2 regions of the Rhizobium sp. 57MFTsu3.2 genome follow, and region 1 is predicted to be linked to the other one. Evidence: riboswitches for the same ligand, from Rfam matches in the RefSeq annotation. Region 1 holds a riboswitch; the other holds the start of a gene.
What was found. A riboswitch is a leader RNA that binds a small molecule or an ion and turns the genes downstream of it on or off. The one in region 1 is predicted to bind S-adenosylmethionine.
Positions count from the first base shown of each region.

Region 2: another riboswitch for S-adenosylmethionine. It lies ahead of metA (homoserine O-succinyltransferase); the one in region 1 lies ahead of AF71_RS00040 (O-succinylhomoserine sulfhydrylase).

Region 1 is NZ_JDWI01000001.1:1,186-9,670, forward strand. Features, by position in the region: gene AF71_RS00015 (hypothetical protein) at 195-869, shown strand; gene AF71_RS00020 (methyl-accepting chemotaxis protein) at 1,103-3,127, shown strand; gene AF71_RS00025 (hypothetical protein) at 3,251-3,436, opposite strand; tRNA gene AF71_RS00030 (tRNA-Gly) at 3,687-3,760, opposite strand; gene AF71_RS00035 (2'-deoxycytidine 5'-triphosphate deaminase) at 3,816-4,910, opposite strand; SAM riboswitch at 4,983-5,061, shown strand; gene AF71_RS00040 (O-succinylhomoserine sulfhydrylase) at 5,107-6,291, shown strand; gene apaG (Co2+/Mg2+ efflux protein ApaG) at 6,492-6,884, shown strand; gene AF71_RS00050 (Hsp33 family molecular chaperone) at 6,885-7,880, opposite strand; gene argF (ornithine carbamoyltransferase) at 7,973-8,485, opposite strand, start outside.
Region 2 is NZ_JDWI01000045.1:5,773-14,257, forward strand. Features, by position in the region: gene AF71_RS29145 (MDR family MFS transporter) at 1-1,438, opposite strand, end outside; gene AF71_RS29150 (MarR family transcriptional regulator) at 1,557-2,087, shown strand; gene AF71_RS29155 (thiamine diphosphokinase) at 2,136-2,786, shown strand; gene AF71_RS29160 (ABC-F family ATP-binding cassette domain-containing protein) at 2,790-4,616, shown strand; gene AF71_RS29165 (DUF5666 domain-containing protein) at 4,811-5,371, shown strand; gene AF71_RS29170 (ABC transporter ATP-binding protein/permease) at 5,376-7,202, opposite strand; SAM riboswitch at 7,353-7,430, shown strand; gene metA (homoserine O-succinyltransferase) at 7,466-8,389, shown strand.

The sequences.
Region 1 (8,485 bases):
CATGCACTGCCATTCTGGAAACGGTGTATCAGAGTCATGCGTGTCGGGGAATATGCGTCGGGCGGGATCGAAGACCGCACGCTCTTGGATGATGGTTCAATACGCCACGGCGCGCCGCCTGCGCGCGCGGTAAACGATTCCTACCAGAGGTTCTGCTGCAACTCGGCATCGGCAGGCCGACAATCGCCCGCCCGATGCAGGTCGCACGCCGCAACGGCGCGAGCATCGAACAGGAACTCATTGCAAGCGGCTCCATCGATGCCGACAGCTACTACGCATCCCTGGCGCGCGGGCTCCGGCTTCCCTTCCTTTCGGCAATCGACAGCTCCCTCGTCAACGATGACAAGGCACTCGACAGCCAGCTTCTGCAGGCTCGCTGCGTCCGGCTGAACTACATCAGCAAAGGCATGCCGGCGATCGTGCCGGAAGCCCGAAACCTGGTGATGCGCGAGCCAGCGCGCCTCCCGCGCGAGATGGGCGTGGGCGGCTTTCTGGTGTTCCAGTTGCTGATCGGAGGAATGCTGTTTTCCTCTCTCACCCATCCCTGGCTGATCATGCTCCTTGTCACCACCGCCGGCTACCTAGCGCTCGGCTTTCCGCCCGCCGGCAGCAGCGAAGGCGCGCTCTTGCTCCTCGATCTTGCCAATATGGCGGCAAGCTACGGCCTCTTTCTGCTGCTCGGCAGGGTCGCGATGCTGCGTGAGGAAAAACGCAGCATCGGCTGGCGCTGGATCTATGTCCCGCTCTATTGCCTGATGATCTCGGTGGCGGCATGGCGCGCCCTTCTCGAGCTGCCGAGAAAGCCCTTCTTCTGGGACAAGACGCCTCATGTCCCTGTCAGCACCAGTGAGAAGTTGCGCCCCGCTTAGCATGACTCGTCCCTAGGCGGCGGGACCCGAAATTTTTTCCGGGGACAGATCCCAAGCGTTAGGGCCACATTAAGCAATGTCCCATTCTATTCGCCAGGACGACGCCGGCTCACGGGCCGAATGCATGATGCGCATGTCGAGCCTTCCGGGCATCCCACCATGCCGTATCCCGCGACATAAAATGCTTCAATAGTCGGCCCGCCCGCGGTCGGGTCAAGCGACTGGACATAGCCATGCTGAAGAACTTGAAAATCCGGACGAAGATCATTTCTGTCGTCGCGCTTCTCGGGGCGATCGCGCTCGGGGGCCTCGTTTATGTCATCACCGAATTCCGCGGTGCCGATGCCACCTACAGCGCCTTCATCGATAACGAGGCACTGGCAGCCATGCAGGCATCCCGCGCCAGCGCCTCGGCAACCGCTGCCGTGCTGCAGGTCACGCTTATCGCCGGCCTCAAGCCGGAGACGCCGGCTTTCAATACGGCGCTCACGACGCCAAGCAAGATGCCTCAAGCGCGCGAACGCCTGGAACAGGCGGCGGCCTTGGTACCTAGCCGCAAGCCGGCGATTGACGACATCCTCGTCGGCATCGCCGAGATGGAAGCGCTTTCCAGCAAGGTCATCGACCTCGCCAAGGCAAAGGACAGTGCCGGCGCGCAGCTTGCAGCAAGCATGCTCAATGCGAAGCTGAACACGGTCACTCCGAAAATGATCGCCAACAATGATGCGCTGATGGCATTGCTGAACGATGGCGGCGACGCGCTCTCCATTAGCGTCAACCAGCGCATCACTCTCAGTTTCGTACTGATCGGGCTCGCTGTCATGGGCGCGATCGGCCTTTCTGTGTGGGTCGCGCAATCGGGGATCACCACGCCCATGGTTCGTCTGCGTGACCGGATGGCTCAGCTTGCCGAGGGAGATACGCACGGCGCCATCGACGGCCTCGACCGTCGTGACGAGGTTGGCCAGATGGCCGGCGCCGTTGCCGTCTTCCGCGACAATGCCGTCGATCGTATCCGGCTTGAGGGCGAGGCCGAAAAGAGCCGCAATCTCAGCGACAGCGAACGCCGAGAACGTGAAGCTCAGCGCGCAACCGAGGCTGCCGATCTCTCGCGCGCGGTCAGCGCGCTTGGCGACGGCTTACGCCGGCTGGCCGCAGGCGACCTCGCATCTCGGATCGATACGGCGTTTGTCGGCGACCTCGATAGTCTGCGACAGGATTTCAACAACTCGATCCTGCGCTTGAACGACACTATGCAGACGGTCGGCGCCAACGCCCGCGCCATCACTGCCGGCGCAACCGAGATCCGCGCCTCGGCGGACGAGCTTTCGAAGCGCACCGAGCAGCAGGCAGCGTCCGTCGAGGAGACGGCAGCGGCCCTCGAGGAGATCACCACCACCGTGAAGGATGCCGCCAAGCGTGCCGAGGAAGCACGTGGGCTCGTGGCACGCACGCGCGCCGGTGCAGAAAAGTCCGGCGAAGTGGTCAGCAAGGCCGTCAACGCCATGCAGCAGATCGCGCAATCCTCCGCGGAGATCGGCAACATCATCGGCGTCATCGACGACATCGCCTTCCAGACCAATCTTCTGGCCCTCAACGCCGGCGTCGAGGCCGCGCGCGCCGGTGAAGCCGGCAAGGGCTTTGCCGTCGTTGCCCAGGAGGTGCGTGAACTTGCACAGCGCTCGGCCAATGCCGCCAGGGAGATCAAGTCGCTGATCACCACATCGGGCGACCATGTGCAGACGGGCGTGTCGCTTGTCGGCGAAACCGGCAAGGCGCTTGATGCGATCGTTCACGAGGTTCAGGAGATCAACCAGCACGTCGACGCGATCGCCGAGGCCGCCCGCGAGCAATCGACCGGCCTGCAGGAGATCAACACGGCGGTGAACTCGATGGACCAGGGAACGCAGAAGAATGCGGCCATGGTCGAGGAAAGCACGGCGGCGAGCCACAAGCTCGCGACGGAAGCGGCGACACTCAACAACCTGCTCGACCAGTTCAAGCTGACCGGCACTGGCAGTTTCAGCGCTAACATTGCCGCGGCAGCGCCGCTGCAGGGCACTCACATCCATTCGGCGCCACGGCCGGCCGCGCCGCCGGTCGCAGCCAGAAAGGCACCCGTCCGCATCGCCACTCCGGGTGTCACCCGCCCCTCTAGCTCGCCGGCTCGGGCGCTTGGGCAGAAACTTGCATGCGCATTTGGTGCAAGCAGCGCCTCTTCGAGCCCACGCGACGACGCCGATTGGACGGAATTCTGATCCCAGCAAAACGGTACAAAAGCAAAGGGCGGCTCAATGCCGCCCTTTTCGATTATAGACTTTCGACTTCAAACAGCGAGCCATGGCCCGGCTGCCGCACAAGACGGAAGCTAAAAAGGGTGCTCAGGCAAACCCGAGCGGAATTTGCTCGACCTTGCGGCCGCGACCATAATCGCGCTCATAGGAAGCACGATCGTCATCGCGCGCAGACGCAAGAACCACTTCCGGCGCATAGTAGCCGTCAGCGTAAGTGCCGGTATCGCCATTCTCCCGGATCTCGCGCTTCGCCGTGAAAATCTTCAAAAGCATTCTGCAACTCCTCCTGATCATGCCGACAACGACCAAGGGGTCGCCTGCGTTCCCGTGATATCGGAGAATAGTTAAAAATTAACCATGTTTATTAGAGGATTGTCAACTATTTCAATTTCCTTCGAGGCTACCTCTTAAGGGCGTTCTTTCCTCGTGGAGTAAGACAGCGAACGACGGCGGCCCACGTGGGCACCACGCTCAGACCACAGTGCGGATGAATCCGCTCAGTCCCAGCAAAACCATCTGAACTTGGAGCGGGTGAAGGGAATCGAACCCTCGTATTCAGCTTGGGAAGCTGCTGCTCTACCATTGAGCTACACCCGCGTTGGAGCGAGATTTCCAATAGATGGGTGCCGCTGTCAAGCGGGCATTGGCGTTGTCAGATGCGGAAGTGCTTCGAGAGTTTCAGGCCCTGGGCCTGATAGTTGGAGCCGAGGCCGGAGCCGTAGAGGCTCTCGGGGTGCTCCTGCATATGCTCATAGACGAGGCGACCGACGATCTGGCCGTCCTCGAGGATGAAGGGAACCTCGTGGCTGCGGACCTCGAGCACGGCGCGGCTGCCGCGGCCGCCGGCGGGGACGTGGCCGAAGCCGGGGTCGAAGAAGCCTGCATAATGCACGCGAAATTCGCCAACCAACGGATCGAAGGGGGTCATCTCTGCCGCGTAGTGCGGTGGCACATGGATGGCTTCGCGCGAGACGAGAATATAAAACTCGTCCGGATCCAGGATCAGTTCGTTGCGACCGCGGCTATAGAGAGGTTCCCAGAAGTCATAGATGTCGTGCTGCGCCTTCTTGTCGACATCGACGACTGCAGTGTGGTGCTTACCGCGGTAGCCGATCAGTCCATCCTTGTCGCCGGCCAAATCAATCGACAGGGCAATGCCGCCGCCGGAGACGTTCGGCAGCTTGCTGGCGACCAGCGTTTCGGCATCGTGGAGCGCGAGCAATTCCGGCTCCCCAAGTATCGAATGGCCGACCCGGAAGCGGATCTGCGACAGGCGCGAGCCTCGACGCACGACGATCGGGAAAGTACGCGGACTGATTTCGAGATAGAGCGGGCCGGAGTAGCCAGCCGGGATTTTGTCGAACTCCTGCGCGTAGTCGGTGATGACGCGGGTGAAGATATCGAGACGTCCGGTCGAGCTTTTGGGATTGGCCGAGGCCGACATGTCGGCCGACAGGTCGAGGCGCTCCATCAAGGGAACGATATAGACACAGCCGGTCTCCAGCACGGCGCCTTCGCTGAGGTCGACGACGTGGAGGCTGAGGCGATCGAGCTTATCGGACACCAAATGGGAAGGACCCGGCATGAAGCTCGCGCGAACGCGGAATGCCTTCGCGCCAAGCCTGAGGTCAAGGCTTGCCGGTTGGATCTGGTCGTGGTCCAAATCGCGCTCGCTGGTGAGACGTCCCGCCTCAAAGAGCGCGGCTATCGCGCGATCCGCCAAAATTCCTGTTTCGCGAGCCATCATGCCCCATCCATATTCGCGGGAGACAAAACCAAACTCAAGGAATTGACGCAAGCATAGAACGGCAGTATTGCACTTTTATCCCGTGGTGATTTGGCCGGTCGGCTTGCAGCCACGTTAAACAAGTGGCTAAAAGGACCGGGTGCAAAACCGGTCTGCTTTCGCGGCCGGTTTTTTTGTTGTTTGAAAGTGGTGATTCATGAGCAAGACTTGGCGCCCCGCAACCCAACTCGTTCACGACGGCTCTTTGCGCTCGCAATATGGCGAGACCTCGGAAGCCATCTACCTCACGCAGGGCTTCGTCTATGAGAGCGCGGAAGCGGCCGAAGCGCGCTTCAAGGGCGAAACGGAAGGCTATATCTACGCTCGCTACGGCAGCCCGACAAACGACATGTTCGAGAAGCGCATGTGCGCACTGGAAGGCGCGGAGGAAGCCCGCGCCACGGCCTCCGGCATGGCAGCCGTCACCGCCGCAATCCTCTGCCAGGTGAAGGCCGGCGACCACATCGTTGCCGCCCGCGCCCTCTTCGGCTCCTGCCGCTGGGTCGTCGAGACGCTCGCCCCGAAATACGGTATCGAATGCACGCTGGTCGACGGTCGCCATCTGGAAAACTGGGAAAAGGCGATCCGCCCGAACACCAAGGTGTTCTTCCTGGAAAGCCCGACCAATCCGACACTCGAGGTGATAGACATTGCCGGCGTCGCCAAGCTCGCCAACCAGATCGGCGCCAAGGTCGTGGTCGACAACGTCTTCGCCACGCCGATCTTCCAGAAGCCGCTCGAGCTCGGCGCCCATATCGTCGTCTATTCGGCCACCAAGCACATCGACGGCCAGGGCCGCAGCCTCGGTGGCGTCATCCTCTCCGACCGGGAATGGGTCAACGAGAACCTTCAGGACTACTACCGCCACACCGGCCCGGCCATGTCGCCGTTCACGGCATGGACGCTGCTGAAGGGACTCGAGACGCTGCCGCTGCGCGTCAAGCAGCAGACCGAAAACGCATCGAAGATCGCCGACTTCCTGGCCGATCAGCCGAAGGTCGCCAAGGTCATCTATCCCGGCCGCAACGATCATCCGCAGGCCGACATCGTCGCCAAGCAGATGAAGGGTGGCTCGACACTGGTCGCCATCGAACTCAAGGGCGGCAAGGAAGCAGCTTTCGCGCTCCAAAACGCCTTGCAGGTCGTCAAGATCTCCAACAATCTGGGCGACGCCAAGAGCCTGATCACGCATCCGGCTACGACGACGCACAAGAACCTGACCGACGAAGCACGGGCGGAGCTCGGCATTTCCGGCGGTACCGTTCGTCTTTCCGCCGGCATCGAGGACACGGACGACCTGATCGAGGACTTCGCCCAGGCTCTCGCAAAAGTGAACGCCTGATCAGCCGACATCGGCCGGATCGACGCAAATCCGGCCGACCGCCACATGCTGCTTTGCCCCACCCAAGACAGGTCAAAGTCAGGCTTAAGTGGCGAAACTTCTTGCCTTTACAGGCATTACGGACGTGATCGACTATCGGTTTATTGACGGATCGGCTGTCGTATAAGATACCGGTAACGTATATTGACTATGGTGTAGGCATGTACCGCGCCCTTACACGAGACATTGAAGTCGTCGTCGAACCTTTTTATCTGGAGGAGCAATCCGATCCGGAAGACGATCGCTATGTCTGGGGCTACCGGATCGTCATCAGCAACAATTCCGACAAGTCCGTGCGACTGGTGAACCGCTATTGGAACATCACCGACCAGAACGGCCTCGTCGATGAGGTCACGGGCGCCGGCGTCGTGGGCGAACAGCCGCGGCTCGCGCCCGGCGATACCTATGAATATTCCTCGGGCTGCCCGCTGGATACGCCGTCGGGGCTGATGTTCGGCCACTACCAGATGGAAACGGACGAAGGCGAGCTTTTCAATGTCGAAATACCCGCCTTCTCACTGGATTCGCCAGGGCTGCTGAGAGTCCTGAACTGATCACTCCGCAGGCTCTGCCACCTCTTCCACTTCGAAACGATAGGTCGTCGAGCAGAATTCGCAGGTGACCGAAATTGCGCCGTCTTCCTGACTGGCATCAATTTCCGCCGCCGAGAAGCCCTTCAGCACCCCCTTGATCTTTTCGCGGGAACAGCTGCACCGATCGAACACCTCGCGCGGTTCGTAGACGCGAACCCCACGCTCGTGGAACAGACGATATAGCAGCCGCTCGGTGCCGACTTGCGGATCCGTCAGTTCGTCGGCGTCGATCGTGTCGACGAGCGAGCGGGCTTCCATCCAGGCATCGTCTTCCTTGTGGGTGCCGCCAGTCCTATCGCCGTCGCCGCCGTGAAGATCCGGCTGGCGCATGCGCTCCGGCGCTTCCGGCAGGAACTGGGCGACAAGACCGCCAGCCCGCCAGCGGTGGCGCGGCTTGCCCGCGTCGTCGCGATCGAAGAGTTCGGCAGCAGCAAGACGCACCCGCGTCGGGATCTGCTCAGACTGGCGGAAATAGGTGCCGGCAATCTCTTCAAGGGTCGCACCGTCGAGCGCAACGATACCCTGGTAGGGTTGGGAAAACTTGCCCTGATCGATCGTAAAGGCCAGCATGCCCTTGCCGAGAAGCTGTTCGGGCTCGATCTGCCCTGCCGCAACGGCCCTGTCGAGGAGGCCCTGGTTGAAGCGGGCGTAGGCACGCACGTTCTCAGGCGTCGAGAAATCGCAAACAAGCAGGTCCACCGGGCCGTCGCCCTTGGTCTGGACCGTGAACTTGCCTTCAAATTTCAGCGACGTGCCGAGCAGCACCGTCAGCACAACGACTTCGGCAAGAAGCCGCGCGACGGGCGCAGGATAGCGATGGCGCTCGAGGATCGCGTCCAGCATCGGCCCGAGCTGGACGGCGCGACCGCGCACATCCAGTCCCTCAACCTGAAACGGAACGACATGATCATCGCCGGCGAAATTGAATTCGCCGAGGGTGGCTGCAGGTTCTGCCATGGTCTTCTCCTAGTCTGAGAGCGGCAGACAAGGGTGTCCATCCGCTCGCACGGCCACCGGGCCTTCCGGCCAAACGTGGCGTCCAGTATGGTTCAGATCGCGCCCAGGCACCAAGCAAGAATCGACTTCTGCGCATGAAGACGGTTTTCCGCTTCATCGAAGACCACGGATTGCGGGCCGTCGATCACCTCGTCCGTAACTTCCTCACCACGATGGGCGGGCAGGCAATGCATGAACAATGCATCCTTGTCGGCCTGCGCCATCAAAGCCGAATTGACCTGATAAGGCTGGAATACGTTGTGACCACGGGCCCGATGTTCCTGATTCATGGAGACCCAGGTATCGGTCACCACACAATCGACGCCGGCGACCGCACGGTCTGCATCATGGTAAAGCATGATTTCGGCGCCCTCATTGCGGGCCCAGTTCAGATAGTGATCCTTTGGCTCGGAACCAAGGGGCACCGCCATATTCATGCGGTAGCCAAAACGCGCGGCTCCTTCGACCAACGAATGCAGCACGTTGTTGCCGTCGCCGGTCCAGGCGATCGTCTTGCCCTTGATCGGGCCGCGGTGCTCTTCGAAGGTCATGACATCAGCCATGAT
Region 2 (8,485 bases), on a different contig from region 1:
GAGCGATCGCGCAGGATGCCATGAAAAGCGGCGTGAACGCGCTGGCATAGGCGTCGGCGACGGCTTGACGCGCCTGTTCCGGCAACGCCGCCAGCATCCTTGGCGTCAGTTGCTCGATATCGGTCACGCCGGGAATGGAGAGTCCGGTCTTGCCGAGCTGCGAGCCGATGATCGCGCCATAAACGGAGATGGCGATCGATGCGCCGCCCATGCGCGACAGCGTCACCGATCCCGTTGCGGCGCCGACGTCGCGCGCCGGAGCGGCATTCTGGACGCCGATGACCGGGACCTGCTGTGCAAGGCCGACGCCAAAACCGTGGAGAGCCATCACCGCTCCGATCACCATGACCGGTGTTCCGACATGAACCTGAGTGAGCAGCGCAAACGCGATGGCACTGCAGGTCAGGCTTGCGATCGCGAAGGGCTTGTAGCGCCCGGTGATGGAGATGATGCGACCGGCCGACAGCGACCCGCAGACGATGCCGCCAGTCAGAAGAATGAAGAACGCTCCGGCCGCCGACGGCGAGAGGCCGGTCGTCGTCTGCAGGTACAACGCGAAATAATTGACCATGCCGATGCCGATCGCACCGCTCATGATCGACATGATCAGCAACAGGCTGAACGTCGAATTGCGAAACAGTGACAGGGGAACGATCGGCTCGGCGGCGCGACGCTCGACGAAGATCCAACCGATCGCCGCCGCTACACCGAGCGCCATGATCGCCAGGCTTTGAGGAGCAACAAGCGAGCCGAAAACCTGAGAGCCATCGGCGGCAAGAACGATGCTAGCCGTCGTCAAGGCGAGCAGCAGGGCGCCGGCGTAATCGATCTTCGGACGGCGGTTGGGCTTCCGATAGGGCAGCATCAAGGCCAGACCGACAAGGACGACGAAACCGATCGGAACATTGACGAGGAAAATCGAGCGCCAGCCGAAGAGATCGCTCATTGCCCCGCCAAGGACGGGTCCGATAGCGCCCGACGCCATCAGAACGAGGCTGGAATAGCTCTGGTAACGCGCCCGTTCGCGCGGTTCGAAGAGGTCTGCGTTGACGGCGAAGATCGACACCATGATGCCGCCGCCGCCAAGCCCCTGCAGCACGCGGGCCGCAATCAGCGTGTTCATGGATACCGCCAGTCCGCAAACGGCGGAACCGACCGTGAAAATCATGATCGCGGCCATCATCACATACTTGCGGCCGAAGAGGTCACCGAGCTTGCCGTAAAGCGGCATCACCGCGCTCACGGCGAGAAGATAGGCGGAGCCGACCCAGCTGAACCGCTCGAGGTGGCCGAACTCGCCGACGATTGTCGGCAAAGCCGTTGCAACGATCTGGTTGTCGAGTGTCGCCATGAACATGGCTGCCATCAGGAAAAGGAAGAGGATGAACCGCCGGCGGTGATCCGTCACAAGCGGCGCTGCGGCAATTTGAGTATCCATGAAGCGTCGTTCCAAATTGGAGAGTGGCCATTTATGTGCTGTTAGCATATATTTGTCAACGTCACTTGATTGACATTGGCATATTCTCAATTGACGCCTGAGATGCTATGTTACCGCAATGAACGAGAGCTTGACGAATCCGACCGAGACTGACGCCGAGACGCATGAGCCGGACATCCTGCGCATTGGGCAAAGCATGACCCGTATGCGTCTCATGACCGGGCGGAGACTGATCGGTCGGCTCGCGATCCAAAGTGTCGCACCGGGCCTCGAGCTGTCACACCTCGACGTGCTGGACACTGTGCGGCGTGCACATGAGGCTGGCGACGTAACGGTTGGGACGATTGCCGAGATGATGCGGATCGACCCCTCGCGCGCAAGCCGCATCGTCGCTGAAATGGTGGGGCGGAATATTCTGCGGCGAAAGGCATCTCAGGCGGATGCGCGGCGGATCATCGTCGTGATGACGCCGCTCGGGCAGAGGTTGCTGTCGGAAATACGCGCGCAGAAGCTCGCATTCGTTTCCGAAGTGGTCAAAGACTGGAAGCCGGAAGAGATCGAGGCGTTCGGAGAGCTATTCGAGAAGTTCATTTCCGGCTTCGAAAGTGTTTTTGAGGCTCGCGTCAAGGATATCGCTGACGAAGCCTGAGCGGCGGCCCTTTCCCTTCCCCCCTGGTTTGCGCTATGGGCAGTGCCCATGAGCCAATCCACCTTCACCATTCTGCTTGGCGGCGAGTTGCAGATAACCGACCGCTTGCGACATGCCATCTCGGGCAGCCGTTTCATAGCCGCCGATGGTGGCATGCGTCATGCGGCAACACTCGGCGTCGTTCCGGAATTGTGGGTCGGCGATTTCGATTCCACGCCGGCGCATCTCGAAGGCGCTTTTCCTGACGTCCCCAGGCAACCTTATCCCGCTGCCAAAGCCTCAACCGACGGCGAGATTGCGGTTACGGAAGCGGTCGCCCGCGGCGCGAAACGCCTCGTCTTGGCCGGCGCCCTTGCAGGCGAACGTTCCGACCATGCCATTCAGCACCTGCTCTATTCCGTCAGCCTGGCGGAGCAGGGTTATGACGTACTTCTGACGTCTGGCAGCGAAGAGGCTGTGCCGCTGATTTCAGGCGCAATCGAACTGGACCTGCCACCAGGCAGTCTCTTTTCGGTGCCTGGCTTCAGCGAACTTCGCGGCCTGACAATCGAAAACGCGCGCTACCCGCTTGCCGACTTCCATTTGCCCTTCGGCTCGTCACGCACCATTTCCAATGTCGCGAAAGGCAAAGTGCGCTTTTCGCTCGAGAGCGGCCGCGCCATTGTGCTCGCCCGCCCCTATGATCTTTCCGGAGTCTGATCTTTGGCGCCTCCCATTCTGAAACTCGACGACGTCTTTCTCAGCTTCGGCGGCACGCCATTGCTTGCCGGCGCCGCCCTGCAGGTGGAGCCCGGAGACAAGATCTGTCTCGTCGGCCGCAACGGCTCCGGGAAGTCGACGTTGCTGAAGATTGCTGCCGGTCTCGTCGAAGCACAGTCGGGAGAGGTCTTCCGCCACCCCTCCTCGACCGTGCGTTATCTCGAACAGGCTCCCGATTTCACCGGATTCAAGACGGTGCAGGCCTATGCCGAAGCCGGCCTCGGCCCGGGTGACGATCATTATCGCGTCACCTATCTCCTCTCGCATCTCGGCCTCACCGGTGAGGAAGATCCACAAAACCTCTCGGGCGGAGAAGCCCGCCGCGCTGCCCTCGCCCGCGTACTCGCGCCAGAACCCGACATCCTGCTCCTCGATGAGCCGACCAACCATCTCGACCTGCCGACCATCGAATGGCTGGAAGGCGAACTGCAGAAGAGCCGCAGTGCGCTCGTCCTGATCTCCCACGACCGCCGTTTCCTGGAGAAGGTTTCAACGGCAACAGTCTGGCTCGACCGCGGCGCATCGCGGCGGCTCGACAGGGGTTTTGCCCATTTCGAAGCCTGGCGTGACCAGGTTCTGGAGGCGGAAGAGCTCGAGCAGCACAAGCTCGGCAAGGCGATCGAGCGCGAAGAGCATTGGCTGCGCTACGGCGTCACGGCCCGGCGCAAGCGCAACATGCGCCGGCTTGGCGAACTGCAGACCATGCGTACTCAGTATCGCGGCCACAAAGGTCCGCAGGGCACCGTGCAGGCAACGGTTTCCGATGCGCAGGAGTCCGGCAAGCTCGTCATCGAAGCCGAGAAGATCACGAAGACCTTCGGCGACCGGCCGATCGTCACTCCCTTTTCCATCCGCGTGCATCGCGGTGATTGCATCGGTCTCGTCGGCCCGAACGGCGCCGGCAAAACCACGCTGTTGAAGATGCTGACCGGGCAGCTCTTGCCGGACAGCGGCACGGTCAAGCTCGGGACCAATCTGGAAATCGCGACGCTGGATCAGAAGCGCGAAGACCTCAATCCGGAAGAGACGCTCGCCCATTACCTGACCGATGGCCGCGGCGAGAACCTCCTCGTCAACGGCGAGCAGCGGCACGTGACCGGCTATATGAAGGAGTTCCTGTTCCAGCCCGAGCAGGCACGCACGCCGATCAGGAACCTTTCAGGCGGCGAGCGCGCACGGCTGATGCTGGCCCGCATCATGTCGCGCCCGGCGAATCTGTTGATCCTCGACGAGCCGACCAACGACCTTGATATCGAGACGCTGGATCTGCTGCAGGAAATCGTCGCCGGCTTCCCCGGCACCGTGATTCTCGTCAGCCACGACCGCGATTTCCTCGACCGCACGGTGACGTCGACAATCGCGCCGGCTGTGCCGGATGCACCTGACGGTCGCTGGATCGAGTATGCCGGCGGCTATTCGGACATGCTGGCACAACGAAAGGGCGCTATCGACGAGCGACGGAAGGCCGAAAAGGCGGCCGAACGAGCGAAGCCGCAGGAGGCAGCCGCTTCCGCCGAAACGGCAAAAGGAAAAGGCAAGCTTTCCTACAAGCAGAAGTTCGCGCTCGAAAATCTTCCGAAGGAAATGGCCAAGGCGGAAGCCGAAATCGCCAAGCGCGAAGAGCGGATGGCAGATCCCAGCCTGTTCAGCAAAGACCCCACCACGTTCAATCGCCTAGCGGCCGAGATGGAGAAATTCCGCGACAGCCTGACGAAGATGGAGGAGGAATGGCTGGAGCTTGAGATGCTGCGGGAGGAGTTGGAGGGCTGAGACAGCACACCCTCCCATTCCGCCCCATCTGTTGCTGGGCAATCTGGCTTCACTTTTCATTGATTCGTCAGCCTTCGACCGGCGGGACTAAGCTGCGCCCCGTAGCCGCAGTTCGTACGACGGCAAGGATGCAGATCATGCCACACAATCTCAACGCATTGACCGGGCTCGTCTGGGCCGCGGGTTTCCTCACTATGGCGTCACACGGCGCGCTTGCCCAGGAGGCGCAACGCGTGCGCGGTGCGATCGAAAGCCTGAACGGCAACACGCTGGTGGTGAAAACGCGAGAGGGCACCGAGCAGACGGTAAAATTGAAGCCGGATTGGAAGGTCCGCGGCATCAGGAAGGCTTCCGTGGAAGACATCAAGCCAGGGGATTTCGTTGGCGTCGCCTCGTTGCCGAAAGCCGATGGCGGCGATGGTGCTCTAGAAGTGCTGATCTTTCCAGCAGCCATGAAAGGCACCGGAGAAGGCAGTCGCCCCTGGGACCTGAAGCCGAACAGCACGATGACCAACGCAACCGTGGCTAAGGCCGTCAAGGCAGTCGACGGCCACACCATCACGCTCACCTATCAGGGCAAGGAAAAGACGATATCCATTGCCGACGATACACCCATCGTTACCATCGCGCCTGCGGGAAAGAAGGATCTTGTCGCAGGAGCGCGCGTGATCGTAATGGGTGAAAAAGCTGCGGACGGCACTGTGTCCTCGGCGAATGTCACGGTCGGCACAAACGGCGCCGTACCGCCGATGTAAGTGATCAGAGTGCTGGTGCCGGCGCGTTCGGCGCCTTTGCCACGACCTTCATCTCAGGCTTCGCGTGCAGCGCTTCAAGATGCAGAACGCGTGGCTTGAAAGTCTCGACGTATGTGTCTGACCGACCGATGTAGATCATCGTTGCCTCAGGCATGGAAGCGAGGACCTGCATCATCGTCGATTGCCATTCCGGCTCCATGCCCTCCAGCACTTCGTCGAATACAATCCATTTCGGCCGCACGAGAAGCAGGCGAGCGAAACCGATCGCCCGCTGCTCGTCTGAGTCAAGCAGCTTGTCCCAGCGGGCTCGGGTATCAAGCCGGGAAACCAGATTTTGGAGACCTGCCTTTTCCAGCGCCGTAACGACATCGGCATTCTGATAGGCGTCCACGGGTTCCGGAAACGCCAATGCTTCGCGAAGGGTACCACCCGGAATGTAGGCCGATTGCGGGACGAAAAGCATGTCGTCCGTGGGCGGCAAGCCGATCTTGCCGCCGCCGCACGGCCAAAGCTCGGAAAGCGCAAGGAAGAGCAATTTGCGATTCACGTTGTGGTCGCCGTTGATCATGACCTTTTCGCCGGCCTTGATCGTCACCGCGCCTTCGTGCATGCGGAAACCACCGCACTGGTCGATGTCCTCACCGATCTTGGCGGCGATCCGGACATGCTCCAGCGTCAGGTTTCCGGAAGGGTTCCGTTCGTACTTGATCGTTCCCTTCATATTGATCTCGTCATTCATGCTGGTGAGCGCCTGCCGGAAATCGGTGACGCGCATCAGGGTGGCGCGCCATTCGGCGATGGGACCGAAATTCGCGACATACCAGCGAAGGGCCGTGTTGACCTGGTTGAAGGCGCCCACGGACACCATCAGCTGGCCAAACGTCAGGCCGCCGGAGAAGTAGGCGGGTGCGGCAACAATGATCGGGATGACAACGACGAGCCAACCGTAGCCGGCCGATACCCAGGTGAGGTTGACGTTGGCCATCGCCACCCGCTTGATGACGGCAAGCACCGCACTGATGTCGGTGTCGATACGTTTCTGCTCATTCTCCTCGCCGCGTGCCACGGTAATCGCCGGCATGTTCTCGTTGGCATGCATCAGCGCGAAGCGAAGCTCTGCTTCCTTCGAGAAACGATCCGCATTGAGCTTTACAAGCTTGCGGCCCACCAGTTGGCTGAGAATCGATGCGGACGCCGCATAAAAGATCGCAGCCCAAACCATATAGCCCGGAATGGAAAAGGAATGCGTGCCGAAACGGAAGATAAAGCCGCTTGAGAGATCCCACAGAACGCCGATGAAACTGATCAGCAGGATCGTCGCCTGCACCAGCCCGATCATCAGGCTCGTGGTGCTTTCCGCGAGGTTGCGGGCGTCTTCGTGCAAGCGCTGATCGGGATTGACGCCGATGAGGCCGCTGGCCGAAAGCCGAAGCGCACGCTTGCGCTGAAGCCACTGGTTGACAAGATCACGCGTCAGGCCTTCGCGCATGTAGACCGCGGTCATCTGATTGAGCCAGGCCTGCACGACGTTGAGCAGCAGCAGCATGCCGGCGATCAACGCGAAGACCTTCAACTGATGGAAGAAGCCGGGCAGATCACGCCGCGCGATGCTGTCGTAAAATGGCGCGTTCCACTGGTTGAGAATGACGGTGGCATAGGCGGTCGCAAGAATGATGGCGATCAGCGCAGTAGCGATCACCAAGACCCTTCCCCGCACGGGCGAATGCCAGAAAGCCGAGAACATGACCCTCAAGCGATAGCCCAGGCTCAGGTCGTATCCTACTCTGTCCTGCCCTTGAATGCTTGGCCTGCCTTTGAGGTCATCTGCCATTACGCGTCCCTAGTCGTCATTCTACTTCAATAAACGTGGTGATTCGCTGTGTCCACCAACAGATTCTAGCAACCTTTAACGTGTGAGTGACTTCGCATCGACCCCACTCTTCGTATGAGCAATTGATTCGCAGCCCGACTGGCGCTATTTAAGGCACTCCGTGGTGATTTGGCCGGCCGGCTTGCAGCCACGTTAAAGAAGTTGCTAAAGGGCCGCGTGCGGACCGATAGCGATATATTCGTTTCTTTGATCGAGTGACCGCAATGCCCATCAAGATCCCCGATACCTTGCCTGCGTTTGAAACCCTGGTTCAGGAAGGCGTACGCGTGATGACCGAGACGGCGGCAATCCGTCAGGACATCCGGCCGCTGCAGATCGGGCTTCTCAACCTCATGCCCAACAAGATCAAGACGGAATTGCAAATGGCCCGCCTGGTCGGCGCTTCGCCGCTGCAGGTGGAGCTTTCGCTCATCCGCGTGGGCAACCATAAAGCAAAGAACACCTCGGAAGACCATCTTCTCGCCTTCTACCAGACGTGGGAGGAAGTGAAGGACCGCAAGTTCGACGGCTTCATCACAACAGGCGCGCCGATCGAGACACTGCCCTACGAGGACGTGAACTATTGGGGTGAAATGCAGCAGATTTTCGACTGGACGGAAACCAACGTCCATTCGTCGATGAACGTCTGCTGGGGCGCGATGGCCGCGATCTATCATTTCCACGGCGTTCCGAAGTACGAACTCAAGGAGAAGGCCTTCGGTGTCTACCGACACCGGAATCTGAAGCCGTCGTCGGTCTACCTGAACGGTTTCTCCGACAATTTCGAAGTGCCCGTGTCGCGCTGGACCGAGGTTCGCCGCAGCGACATCGAAAAGTCACCAGACCTGGAGATCCTGATGGAATCCAGCGAAATGGGCGTCTGCCTGGTGCATGAACGCAAGGGCAAGCGGCTCTATATGTTCAATCATGTGGAGTACGATTCAACGTCGCTCTCGGACGAGTACTTCCGCGACGTGAATGCCGGCGTGCCGATCAAGATGCCGCACAACTATTTCCCGCACAACGATCCGTCGCTGGCGCCGCAAAATCGCTGGCGCAGCCACGCGCACCTGTTGTTCGGCAACTGGATCAACGAGATCTACCAGACGACACCTTACGATCTCAACGACATCGGCAAGGGCAACTGACAGAAGCCGATGCTAAGCGGCCGCGCCTAGTCTGACTGTGCTTCTTTTTTACGACACCCGTTGCGGTTTGCGGCAAATGGGGGCAGGTTCCCTGCC